Regions from separate parts of the Peribacillus sp. FSL H8-0477 genome, predicted to be linked through region 2. Evidence: riboswitches for the same ligand, from Rfam matches in the RefSeq annotation. Region 2 holds a riboswitch; the other holds the start of a gene.
The links. Region 2 has a riboswitch for lysine ahead of MHI18_RS09320 (amino acid permease). Riboswitches for the same ligand answer to the same signal wherever they lie in the genome.
Positions count from the first base shown of each region.

Region 1: another riboswitch for lysine. It lies ahead of MHI18_RS07380 (aspartate kinase); the one in region 2 lies ahead of MHI18_RS09320 (amino acid permease).

Region 1 is NZ_JBBODE010000001.1:1,444,531-1,451,621, reverse strand. It holds gene trxA (thioredoxin) at 1-55, shown strand, start outside; gene uvrC (excinuclease ABC subunit UvrC) at 377-2,149, shown strand; lysine riboswitch at 2,213-2,392, shown strand; gene MHI18_RS07380 (aspartate kinase) at 2,495-3,730, shown strand; gene MHI18_RS07375 (YslB family protein) at 3,843-4,298, opposite strand; gene MHI18_RS07370 (succinate dehydrogenase cytochrome b558 subunit) at 4,652-5,260, shown strand; gene sdhA (succinate dehydrogenase flavoprotein subunit) at 5,314-7,065, shown strand; gene sdhB (succinate dehydrogenase iron-sulfur subunit) at 7,084-7,091, shown strand, end outside.
Region 2 is NZ_JBBODE010000001.1:1,820,028-1,827,118, forward strand. It holds gene MHI18_RS09280 (proline dehydrogenase) at 1-841, opposite strand, end outside; gene MHI18_RS09285 (hypothetical protein) at 1,022-1,291, shown strand; gene MHI18_RS09290 (spore coat protein) at 1,309-1,644, shown strand; gene MHI18_RS09295 (DUF2573 family protein) at 1,677-1,928, opposite strand; gene MHI18_RS09300 (GGDEF domain-containing protein) at 1,984-3,021, opposite strand; gene MHI18_RS09305 (FtsW/RodA/SpoVE family cell cycle protein) at 3,183-4,355, opposite strand; gene MHI18_RS09310 (hypothetical protein) at 4,582-4,770, shown strand; gene MHI18_RS09315 (hypothetical protein) at 4,771-5,052, shown strand; gene MHI18_RS22150 (substrate-binding domain-containing protein) at 4,959-5,171, shown strand; lysine riboswitch at 5,260-5,439, shown strand; gene MHI18_RS09320 (amino acid permease) at 5,508-6,980, shown strand; gene MHI18_RS09325 (YhcN/YlaJ family sporulation lipoprotein) at 7,078-7,091, opposite strand, start outside.

The DNA.
Region 1 (7,091 bases), 380 kb from region 2:
GGTTGGTTTCCAACCGAAAGAAGCCCTTTCAGAGCTTCTTGCAAAACATTCTTAATAAGTGAATCACAAAAAAACTTCAAGCCTCGTGCTTGAAGTTTTTTTGATTTGGTGAATGAAGATGCAGTTGTTTCTGTGCAAAAAATGAAAAAATCTGTGCATTTGGAGTGATTTTCTGTGCAAAACCGGCGGATTTCTGTGCAAAACCAGCCCATTAGTGTGCAAAGCATAATCACCTCTATTCCTCCCCCTGCCTTTCACACCAAAATAAGAGAATGAGGGAATAAATACCTCTTAGGTTTACCTTAGGCCATTTTGTAGTATAGTTAGATTAGTGGGAAACATATGTACTATCTTAGAGTGAAGAAGGAGGCAGCCGATGAATCAAAGAATTAAGGATAAGCTTGCAATTCTTCCTGACCAGCCTGGCTGCTATTTGATGAAAGACAGGCAAGGTACGATTATTTATGTCGGGAAAGCAAAAGTTTTAAAAAATAGAGTTCGTTCTTATTTCAATGGGTCGCATGATGGAAAAACACTAAGGCTTGTTAATGAAATTGAGGATTTTGAATACATCGTTACCTCATCGAATATTGAAGCGTTGATTTTAGAACTGACGTTAATTAAAAAGCATGACCCAAAATATAATGTGATGCTGAAAGATGATAAAACGTACCCGTTTATAAAGTTGACTGCCGAAAAACATCCAAAGTTAATTATTACTAGGAAAGTGAAAAAAGATTCAGGAAAGTATTTTGGACCTTATCCGAATGTAATAGCTGCTAATGAAACAAAGAAGCTGCTTGATCGAATTTATCCGTTGCGAAAATGCAACACGCTGCCAGATCGAGTGTGTCTCTATTATCATTTGGGGCAATGTCTGGCACCTTGTGTCTTTGATGTTCCACAACAAGAGTATAAAAAGATTGTAACGGATATTACTCGTTTCCTAAATGGCGGCTATAAAGAGATTAAAGCCGAGCTGACAGAGAAAATGCATGCTGCGGCAGAGGCTCTTGATTTTGAGCGGGCTAAAGAGTACCGCGATAAAATTGCCCATATTGAGATTACCATGGAAAAACAAAAGATGATGTCTACTGATTTTACCGATCGTGATATTTTTGGTTATGCCTATGATAAGGGCTGGATGTGTGTTCAGGTGTTTTTTGTAAGACAAGGGAAGTTAATTGAACGAGATGTTTCTTTATTTCCTATATATGATGAGCCGGAAGAAGAAATTTTGACCTATCTGGGCCAATTTTATACGAAACCTAATCATTTTAAACCAAAGGAAATTCTAGTGTCTGAAGCTGTCGATGGTGAGATGGCTGAAAAGTTACTTCAAGTTAAAGTGATTCATCCAAAACGCGGTCAGAAGAAGGATATGCTGCAGCTGGCAAATAAAAATGCTTCGATTGCCCTTCAAGAGAAGTTCTCTTTAATTGATCGGGATGAAGAACGAACGATTAAAGCCGTGGAGAACCTTGGTCAACGATTAGGAATCTATACACCACATCGTATAGAGGCTTTCGATAATTCGAATATCCAAGGAACTGATCCAGTTTCCGCACTGGTTGTATTTATTGATGGAAAGCCTGAAAAGCGTGAGTATCGGAAATATAAAATTAAAACGGTATCGGGTCCAGATGATTATGAAACGATGCGTGAAGTCGTCAGACGTAGATATACTCGAGTCTTAAAAGAAGGCTTACCGCTTCCAGACTTAATCATTATTGATGGAGGAAAAGGTCATGTGGATGGAGTTCGAGATATTTTAGAGAATGAACTAGGGCTTGAAGTTCCTCTCGCTGGTCTTGTTAAGGATGAGAAGCACCGTACGTCCTCACTGATGATTGGCAATCCGCTTGAAATTGTACCACTGGATCGGAGCAGTCAGGAATTTTATCTGCTGCAAAGAATACAAGATGAGGTCCATCGATTTGCGATTACATTCCATCGACAACTTCGTGGAAAAAGTGCCTTTCAATCTTTACTTGATGAGATTCCGGGTGTCGGAGAAAAACGTAAAAAACAGCTGTTGAAGCATTTTGGATCGATAAAAAAAATGCGTGAGGCTGGGGTTACAGAGTTTTTGGAGGCAGGAATGCCGCAGAGCGTAGCTGAGGAAATTGCAAGAAAATTGCAAGAATAGTGTTGAACCAAACATATCCCTATGCTATAATTCAGTATGAATTTAAAGTATTTAACAATTTAACGTGTTGATAGAGGTGCGAGATTCATTAGTACAGACTTGGAGAAGTATGAGCTTCCGTGAAAAGTCTGGAAAGGGAAAATCGCCGAAGCAATTGAGTGCTCATCCACTCAAAGTGCTGGTCTGTACATTTAAGAGATGGCAGATTGTCAGAATGAAAAATTCTGGAGAGCTATCTCACTGTGTTAGCCGTATTCTTTTACGATATCACAGCAATGAGACTCTTCTCATTGCTGTTTTTTTGTGGTTTTTCTTGTACTAAAATAAGAGAGGGTGCAGCATGATATGGGTTTGATTGTTCAAAAATTCGGCGGGACTTCAGTAGGAAGTATAGAAAAAATCAAAAATGTTGCGGATCGAGTAATTGAAGAGGCTGCAAATGGTAATGACGTAGTCGTCGTTGTGTCAGCCATGGGGAAAACGACTGATGAGCTCGTTTCCATGTCATACGATATAACCGAACGACCATCGAAGCGGGAAATGGATATGTTACTCACTACAGGAGAGCAAGTAACCATTGCCTTTCTTACAATGGCGTTGATAGAAAAAGGACAGGAAGCGATTTCGTTAACAGGTTGGCAGGCAGGGATAAAATGTGAAGCGGTGTATGGAAATGCACGGATTTTAGATATAGATACAGAAAAAGTACAGAATAGTTTGAATGAGGGGAAAGTTGTCGTTGTTGCTGGATTCCAAGGATTGGCAGAAGATGGTGGGATAACCACTCTTGGACGCGGAGGATCTGACACGACGGCCGTAGCTCTTGCAGCAGCATTAAAAGCAGATCGGTGTGACATCTATACAGATGTAACGGGGGTATTTACTACTGATCCTCGGTATGTAAAAAACGCGAGAAAACTTTATTCAATTTCATACGATGAAATGCTGGAACTAGCTAACCTAGGCGCAGGTGTTTTACATCCTAGAGCCGTTGAATTTGCCAAGAATCATCATATACCGCTTGAAGTCCGCTCAAGTACAGCACAAGAAAAAGGAACATTGATAGAGGAGGAAGCAACGATGGAGCAGAATTTAATTGTTAGAGGAATCGCATTTGAGGATCGAATTACCCGAGTCACAATTTATGGATTGGCTGGGAGTTTAGGAACATTATCTACAATCTTCACTACACTTGCAAAGAATCAGATAAATGTTGATATCATTATTCAGAGTATGACAGAGCATGACATGAATAATTTATCATTTTCTATTAAAAGCGAAGATGTCTCAAACCTGCTTGAGGTGCTTGAAGCGAATAAAGAAATGATGCCGTTTCAAAGAGTTGAAACAGAAACCAATCTGGCGAAAGTTTCAATCGTCGGTTCAGGAATGATTTCAAATCCGGGTGTAGCAGCAGAAATGTTTGAAGTCCTAGCTGAAGCAAAAATCCAGATAAAAATGGTCAGTACTTCTGAAATCAAAGTATCGACCGTTATCAATGAAAAAGAAATGGTTACAGCAGTAGAAGCATTACATGAAGCGTTTAATCTGGATGAACGCAAACCGGTAGAAGTATTGTAAAATAACTTTTTTATCCTTAGGCTGTCAAGAATATCTTGACAGCCTATTCGTATATCCATTCAAAAAAATGCCATCAATCCAACTAGATGAATTGATGGCAATCATACCATTGTTATTGAATTGGATCTTTTAAATCCAACTTAACTAAGAAAGAAACTCTGGCGGCTCTTCGTTTTGGTTCCTCAAGAGCTTCCGCATTAAATCCTTTTTGTAAGCTGATCTGTTCGGCAAGAAATCCTGCTTCTAGTTGAAAGTGACAGTCGCTGTCTATGGAAAAACGGCGTTCGACCATTTCACCTGACAGCATTAGTGAATATTCATTTTTAATGGATTTTACAGATTCTAAGTTTCCCCATCCAGCACTGTTGAAAAACTCAATAATTTCTTCCATGCTTCCAAGTGGGAATTTACGAGCCATACGCTTTCCTGCCCAATAGAGCACCTGGCGAGAGTTCGGTCCTAGAAGATCTTTTAATAATATTTCTCTTATGAGTTCATGGCCAAAGACGGGGATTGATAATTCACCATCATCCTTGGAATCAAGTAGTGTTTGATTTTCTTTTTTCAAGGCATTTCCCCACTTTCTATATAACTCTATTATAAACGGAAGTGATACTAAATTCGTACAATTATTATCCATTTACAAGTAATTTTCTTTTTTGAAAAAAATATTTTGCTGATAAATTAATCCATTTTTGGATTTAGAGTATTTATTCTTCATTTGTTTGAACGATTCAGAACAATAATTCTATTTTAAAAAAGAAATCTTGTATCCGTTTTCTTGACGCTTTTACCAGTCAGGAGTAAAATAAACATGTCACATAATTGTTAGAAAGATAGCAATAGAGTAGAAATGTTGGGATAAAGGGGAACTTATACTTATCTTTGCATGAATTTTCACAAATTAAGGGGGGGCACTAATTGGCAAAAAATCGTGAGTTTGGAAACCGCAGACTGCACTCGCTTCTTGGAGTTATTCCAGTCGGCCTATTTTTGTTGGAGCATCTGATTGTCAATTATATGGCAACAAAAGGTCCGGAAGCTTTCAATGCAGGAGCGCATTTTATGGAAAGTCTGCCATTCAGAATTTTTCTTGAGGTATTTATCATTTTCTTACCATTGATTTATCATGCTGTTTATGGCATTTATATTGCGTTTACGGCTAAAAACAATGCGGGAAGATATGGATTTTTCCGTAATTGGATGTTCGTATTACAGCGTGTTACCGGGATTGTTACGTTAATTTTCATCGTTTGGCATGTATGGTCAACGAGAATTCAGGCAGCACTTGGTACAGAAGTAAACTTTGATATGATGGCAACTATTTTGTCTAGTCCATTTATGATTGCTTTCTATGTTGTTGGTATTCTATCAACTACATTCCACTTCGCTAATGGTTTATGGTCGTTTGCCGTAAGCTGGGGGCTTACTGTTTCACCAAAATCACAACAGATTTCTACATATGTTACGTTGGTCGTATTTGTCCTTCTGTCCTATGTAGGTGTTAGAGCAATTTTTGCTTTTGTATGAGATTACTAGTCAAAGCACGTGCTTTGATATTGGATATAAGGGAGTGAGCAAGAGTGAGTAAAGGTAAAATCATTATCGTAGGCGGCGGATTAGCAGGACTTATGGCTGCGATTAAAGCAGCTGAAGAAGGCCAGCAGGTAGAGTTGTTTTCACTAGTTCCTGTTAAGCGTTCCCACTCAGTTTGTGCCCAGGGCGGAATTAATGGCGCAGTAAATACAAAGGGTGAAGGGGATTCCCCATATATTCACTTTGATGATACGATCTATGGTGGAGATTTCTTGGCTAACCAACCACCGGTAAAAGCAATGTGTGAAGCGGCACCATCAATTATTCATATGTTTGATCGTATGGGTGTTATGTTCAGCCGTACTCCAGAAGGTTTATTGGATTTCCGCCGTTTTGGGGGAACACAGTATAGTCGGACAGCCTTTGCCGGTGCTACTACAGGCCAGCAGCTTCTGTATGCCTTAGACGAGCAAGTTCGCCGCTATGAAGTGGCTGGACTAATCACTAAATATGAAGGCTGGGAATTCCTTGGAGCTATTATAGATGAGGAACAAATTTGCCGCGGAATCGTTGCGCAAAACTTAACCAGTATGGAGACTCAATCCTTTGCTGGTGATGCCGTCATCATGGCATCCGGCGGACCTGGAATTATTTTCGGAAAATCAACAAACTCTATTATTAACACAGGTTCAGCGGCTTCAATTGTTTATCAACAAGGAGCTACTTATGCTAATGGAGAATTTATTCAAATCCATCCAACGGCATTGCCAGGTGATGATAAACTGCGTCTTATGAGTGAATCAGCTCGTGGTGAGGGCGGACGGATCTGGACATATAAAGACGGTAAACCATGGTACTTCCTTGAGGAAAAATACCCTGCGTATGGAAACCTAGTACCACGTGACATTGCAACACGTGAAATCTTTGACGTATGTATGAACGAGAAGCTTGGTATTAATGGAGAAAACATGGTATATCTTGATCTTTCACACAAAGATCCGAAAGAGTTGGATATTAAACTTGGTGGAATTATAGAAATCTATGAAAAATTCATGGGTGAGGATCCACGTAAAGTTCCAATGAAAATTTTCCCAGCTGTTCACTATTCAATGGGTGGATTATGGGTAGATTATGATCAAATGACGAACATCCAAGGTTTATTTGCAGCAGGGGAATGTGATTATTCACAGCATGGCGGAAACCGTCTAGGAGCGAACTCACTATTATCTGCTATTTATGGCGGCAGTGTGGCAGGTCCAAATGCAGTTAAATATATCCAAGGCCTTGAAAAAGGTGCTGATTCCGTTTCACCTTCAGTGTTTACGGATGCGGTTAAAGAACAACAGGAAAAATGGAATAACATCATGTCCTTAAATGGAACAGAAAATGCATATGTCCTTCATAAAGAACTAGGGGAAATGATGACACAGCATGTAACTGTTGTCCGTTACAACGATAAGCTTAAGGAAACAGATGAAAGAATTCAGGAGATGTTACAACGTTACGAAAATATCAATATCAATGATACGGCAAAATGGAGCAATCAAGGGGCAACCTTCACAAGACAATTGAAAAACATGATGCAGCTGGCACGTGTTATAACAATTGGTGCTTTAAATCGTGATGAAAGCCGTGGAGCACATTATAAACCTGACTTCCCAGAACGTAATGATGAAGAGTTTATGAAAACAACCATGGCTAACTTCACTGGTCCAAAAACAGCCCCTGCCTTCCATTATGAAGATATTGATGTATCGCTAATCGAACCACGGAAACGTGACTATACAACAAAACATTAAATAAAGGGGGAGTAAGTAATGGCTGA
Region 2 (7,091 bases):
ACCAATCTGTTCCATATGGAACGTAGACTCGCATTTTATATCCTTCAGCAGCAAGCTCAAGCTGCCGTTCATTTCGAATCCCAAACAGCATCTGAAATTCAAATTGATCATACGGAATATTATATTCTTTTACTAACTGTTTAGTGTATTCAATGATCGCATCATCGTGCGTAGCAATCGCCGTATAATTTCCATTTTCTAAATGCATCCGAATAATGTTTTTATAGTTTTCATCGACATTCTTCTTTTCTGGGAAAGCCACATCAGGTGATTCTTTGTATGCACCCTTAACTAGACGAAGATTAGGTTGATACTCATTTAATTCTCGAATATCTTGTTCTGTGCGGTAAAGATAAGCTTGAATTACGGTACCGATATTGTCATATTCCCTTTTTAACTTCTTAAAAATTTCGATTGTCTTACCGCATCGTTCGTAATCTTCCATATCAATGGTAATAAACACATTATGTTCTTGCGCTTTATCAAGAATTCTTCGCATGTTATTCATGACAACGTTTTCATTTAAGTCTAGACCCATAGACGTTAATTTTAAAGAAAGCTGTGAGTTGAGACCTCGTTTACCAATCTCTTCAATCGCAATGAGACAATTATCAGCCATTTCATTCGCTTCTTTTTCGTTATCTACAAATTCACCCAGGTAATCTATCGTTACAGCTAACCCTTGATCATTTAAATCCTTAATCGCTTCTGCTGCAAAATCAATTGTTTCTCCAGCCACAAACCGTTTTGCTCCAAAGCGCAGCCCATATCTTTTAGCCAATTTTGTCATACCTCTATTTTTCGATAAGAACAGAAAAAAATCTCTCATTGCTTTCTCCATATAGCTGCCTCCTGTATCCCTCCCTTTTATAAAGCAAGGGGAAAACTATCGTAAGATTATATTACCATTTATTTAATATAATGGATATAAAATTCAAATCTTCAAAATTATTTATTTTGTATAGTTTTTTTGGACAGGGGGAAGGTAAGAAAGTTCGTTTAATTGAAAAGGAGGATACAAATGCAGAATCAATCATTTGAACAGTCCAATCAGCAGCAAACCCAAAGCACCATGGCACAACCTCCGAAGGTTATAACATCTAAGGATGCTCTTTATATTACAGACATGCTTTCTTGGAATTTGTTAGCACTTAAAAAAGCCCATTTCTATGCAACTCAGTGCACGGACCCTCAGCTGATCACAGCCATAAATGAATGTGGACAAATGCACCAAAGACATTATGAGAAAATTCTCTCACACTTGGATGCCGGTCAACAACAACTACAATAGTCTGAGGAGGCTTTCCTATGGATAATCAAAACCAAAATAAAGTTCAGAATCCCGAAACACCAGTCCCTAAGACGCCGCAAATGAACGAGCGAGATTTTATAAATGATCTTTTAAGCACAGAAAAGTATATGAAAAGTTCCTATGATACGGCGATTAATGAAGCAAGCCACCAAGAGTTATATCAAGACATTCTTTCTATCTATAATGAAACAGCAGATATGCAGCGGAATTTATACAATCTAATGTTCCAAAAAGGCTGGTACAGTCTCGAAAAAGCTGAGACTCAGAAAATAAGCCAATCACATCAGCAATTTACTGACTACGAAAACCAATTTCCTTATTCTCTTCATTAATAAGAAAAGGAGGCGCTATACGCCTCCTTTTCTTATTCAGCTGATTTATTGCGGTGAGCATCATTCAATTGCTTAATCTCCGCAATCAGCTGTATCATTTCTTGTTTGCTGTCTGGATAGATTTGATTCCAATGTTTAACGAGTGCAGGCATGGTTTTTGAAATCTGAGTATATAACGCATAATAACGAACTTTTTCCTTCAGTTCTTCCTCGCCGCTTCCAAGTAATAGCTCTGAATATTTTTCGAGGAGTGCGTCAAATTGTGCTCTAAACTGTTTAGTCATCTAATTCCTCCTTTACTAGCTTCAATTATTAAATAGTATGAATGATTGACTAGAATTAGCAAGCCTGACACCTGTTTCGCTTCGCTTCATACAATTGATTATCCGCTGATTGAACATACCTCTCTACATTCTCCCTGTCCTGAGGAACAAAAGAAGCCGCTCCAGTGCTTACGGTTACATAGGCACAATCAGTTGACAATGAATGCGGTATTCTCAATTTTTCTACTTCTTGTCTTAACCTAGCAGCCAGTTTCATACTAGTGTGTTCATCCGCATTCGGAAGGATGACCGCAAACTCCTCACCCCCATAACGAAAAACCTTTCCTGAATCATGAACCGTTTCCTCCAAGACTTTCGCTATTTTTTTAAGACAGATATCTCCTTCTATGTGACCATATGTATCATTAAATTTCTTAAAATAATCAATATCAAGCATAATCAGCGCCATTGGTTTTTTTTGTTTACGCATATCCTCCCATATGTCATATAAGTATTCTTCGAAATAACGACGGTTTGGGATTCCAGTTAACCCATCTGTTAAGGATAGGTGCTTCAACTGATTATTACGGTTTTGCATCTCATTTCTATATTGAAGTAAGAAAGATACTTCCGTAAAAACGATAACTACTTCATCTAAGTGGCTCTTCTTTGAAAGAATTGGATTCGTGTGTACGAGGAGCCATTTTTCTTGACCACTGCTTTTATGCTTTAACCCAATCATTTGATTTTGCATGGGCTGCTTATTCCTTAGTGTTACTTTAGAGGGCCGTTCCTCTTGTGCTATAGGTAAACCATATTCATCAATAAACTCCCAATCATCCATGCTTTCAGAAGAATCAGCAAACAGAATTTCTTTCCCTCTTTCATTAATTGTCGTCATCTTTCCTTGATGATTAACGATGGCGGTTCCATAGTGAATAAGGTGATTCTTTTGGTTCTCCGTTTTATATACATGGATTAGGCAGCATCCATGTATCAGGCAAACAATAAGCAGGTAAACCAAATGTATATTGTATAGCAGTCCCATCGTAATAATAATTAATAAACCGATTAGATAGTTATTTGAACCATGGCTTTTTAAGTATGTATGCATGCTGTAGTCCCCCGAGATAAGTTTCTGTTCTACCTATTCCCTTTTTACCAGGACTAAAAACCTATATATTCAGTTTTTACCTTATATATCCTATAAAACAACACCTAAAAAAAACCTATTGCTAATGACCTAAATACTAGGTATTAACAACAAGCTTTTTTCTAACTATTTGAAGAAAACATGTATTTCTTGTAATGATAGCGGATGCTGAAGATCAGTCCCATAGCCATCATATTCCCCATTAGAGAACTTCCTCCATAACTGATAAATGGAAGAGGAATACCCGTAATTGGCAAGACCCCAATTGTCATTCCGATGTTTTGGAAGACGTGGAAAGTAACCATACTAATCACACCGACACAGAGATATGTATAAAATCGATTTTTCGTATACATGCCAGTTTTGGTTAAATGATAAATTAATAAGAAAAATAAACTAATCAAGATACTTGAACCAACGAAACCAAATTCTTCGCCGATTACACTGAAGATAAAATCGGAATGACTTTCTGGAAGATAAACTTCGCGAGAACCGATACCTTTACCTGTCGTTTGTCCTGAGCCGATTGCAAGCAGTGACTTAGTCAGCTGAAAGCCTGTTGTACTAGAATAGTTATACGGATCAAGCCAAGAGTAAATCCTCCCGAATTGATATTCCTTTACGCCCAAATATTTTTCTAAGAAGGCAGGCTGTTTCAATACTAAATATAAAATCAATGATCCAATTGAAGCAACCGCCGACACGATTGGCAAAAGGATTTTCCATGATATCCCCGAAATAAACATCATCCCAAGCATGATGGCTAAAAACACCATTGATGTCCCAAGATCTGGTTGCTGCATAACGAGTGCAAGTGGAACCATTGTTACAATACCTAATTTAATCAACAGCCACAAATCTGATTTAATTGTTTTTATAATGAATTTAGGATGATGACTAGAGATTGTTTTGGCCAATCCCATGATTAGAAAGACCTTCATAAACTCCGACGGTTGTATAGATCCAAGTGCCGGGATGACAAACCAACTCTTAGCACCATTCCGAACTGGTACAATACTCTCTGGGGCAATAATAAGTAGAAGTAATAAGAATAGTCCAAAACCGTAAGCATACCAGGAAATTTTAATTAATTGATCGGAATCTAAAGTAATGACCGCTGCGATAATACCCACACCAACGGCATACCAGAAAATTTGTTTTACAAGAAAGTTTTCTGTATATTGCCCTGTTGTCATAGCACTGTAAATGGCGATACAACTAGAAATACATAATAGAAATAAGATAAAAACTAAGGTGTAGTCGATGCGATTTGAAAATCTATTTTGCTGTTCCATTTAAAATCTCCCCTAACAATGCAGCACTACTTAAAGCCATTTATCCATTATACTTTATCCAAGCAAAATCTCAACTATATCGAAGGATGGATAATATTACATATTGCGCATTGAGGAATACATATTTTTACTTTTCATTTTCTTTTTTTAACTTTAAGGTTATTTTTCATACAAATTCTCAACGGCATAAAGAAATACAAGCTCTTAATATGCTCATAACATCATCATCTGTTCAAGGGTGATCGAGATGAAAATTCTCCGAGGATATAAAGGGTACGGACCCATCATTCTATGTGAAGATACTACGCAAACAGAGTTTCCTTCTGTATGCATTGACCATTATGCAGCAGTAACCTTGGCATTTAATCATTTAATTAAAAATAATTATTCTAAAATCGGATTAGTCCTAGGATGATTGATTGGACGTAACAGTCATCAGCGTTTAAAGGCTAATCACGAATCAGTCGAAAAGTATCAGCTTGTCGCTAGAAAGGATTGGCTGATTGACGGCATCTATAACATTACAGATGGCGGTGAGGTGTTTCATATTTGGAATGGACTTGTTGAAAAACCAGACGACTTGTTGAAGCAGCAGCGGGTTTCATCTTACAAGCGAGGCAATCAGGAAAGAACGTTCCCAGAAGCGTTGGTATTATTGGCTTTAATAATGACGGCGTTGCCAAAACGCTCGGCATAACAACCGTTTCGCTCCCTCTAGAGCAGATTGGAAAAACTGCCTTTGACCTTAGTCAACTAGAAAAAGATCCAGCAAAAATCAAGCTCAAGTTCCGTCTGATTAAACGCAAAACCGTATAAATAGGTTTGCTTCCATATTTATTCATTGCACTCTGCTTTAAAGTCATTTATAATTTTAACATAATTAATTTAATACTTCCTCATTAACCGATGAGTTAGAGGCTGCAGCTTATAAAAGTATGACGGACGAGATTCAATGAAAATTTTTGACTCCTTCAGAAAGGATAAGTTGCCGAAGTTTGGGTATAACATTGTATACCCACGCTGGCGATGTTTTCAAATAGGAACATCTCTGTCACGTTTTTAAACGTGGGGTGCTATCTTCGGAAGGATAAACGGTCTATCAACAGCCGTCGATCTTTTTCGACTGCTGTTTTTTTGTGCCTTTTTTCTTCTATATATCAAAGGAGTGTTAGTTCAGTGAAGAATTCACAATCATCAAACGGTCAACTACAACGTGGACTGAAAGCACGGCATTTAACAATGATCTCTCTAGGCGGAACCATAGGCACAGGACTTTTCCTTGCCAGTGGGGGAGCCATTCATACGGCTGGACCAGGCGGAGCACTGGTCGCATATGCAGCAATTGGACTTATGGTTTACTTTTTAATGACTGGTCTAGCTGAAATGGCTGCGTTCATGCCTGTCACTGGTTCATTCAGGGTTTATGCGTCACGGTTTATTGATCCTTCCTTCGGTTTTGCGATTGGATGGAATTATTGGTATAACTGGGCAGTCACCATTGCAGCTGAGCTTGCCGCAGTTGTTCTGATTATGAAATTTTGGTTTCCAGACAGCCCATCTCTTCTTTGGAGCGCGCTTGCTTTAGTTATTATGTTTTTGTTTAATTACATGTCTGTTAAAGGATTCGGTGAAGCAGAATATTGGTTTGCTCTTATTAAAGTCATAACCGTTATCATTTTCTTAATTACCGGTATTTTAATTATTTTCGGAATCATGGGTGGAGAAACAATCGGTTTTTCTAACTTTACAATTGAAGATGCACCATTTAACGGCGGATTTTTCACCATTCTTGGTATCTTTATGGTGGCTGGTTTCTCATTCCAAGGAACAGAACTTCTAGGAATTGCTGCCGGAGAAAGTGAGAATCCAGAAAAAACAATCCCTAAGGCCATCAACTCCGTTTTCTGGAGAATTATTTTATTTTATATTTTAGCGATTTTTGTCATTGGAATGATCATCCCATATACAGACGCTCGTCTTCTAAGTGAAAACGTAGCGGTTAGTCCATTCACACTCGTGTTCGAACGAGCAGGACTTGCCTTCGCTGCTTCCTTAATGAACGCTGTTATCTTAACATCTGTTCTTTCAGCTGGTAACTCTGGAATGTATGCATCAACTCGGATGCTGTGGGATCTTGCACGGGACGGTAAAGCCCCTAAGTTCCTCGGTAAGCTCGATAAGAGAGGCGTTCCAGTAAATGCACTAATTATGACAAGCCTTGTTGGTACCCTTGCCTTTACTACAACCCTCTTTGGTGATGGTGTGGTATACGTTTGGCTCCTAAATGCTTCTGGTATGGCTGGATTTGTCACGTGGGTAGGAATAGCTATTGCTCATTACCGTTTTAGAAAAGCCTATGTAGCCCAAGGAAGAGATTTAAACGATCTTCCCTATCGCTCAAAGCTATTCCCAATTGGTCCTTTATTCGCTCTAGGTGTCTGTCTCGTGGTTATATTTGGCCAGAACTACGAAGCCTTTACTGGCGGTTCAATTGACTGGTTAGGGGCCATCAGCGCGTATATTGGCCTGCCTTTATTCTTTGTACTTTGGTTAGGCTATAAATTCATTAAAAAAACAAAAGTAATTCCTTTAGAAGAATGTGACTTTACGACTGAAGAAAAATAATTAAGCGTAAAAAAGCAGCCTCCAACGTTGGAGCTGCTTTTTTTTGTGAAATTTTAAACACCTAAAGAGACAGTCTGTTACTTTTGCTTGTTCATTTCTAATAAGCCCGCG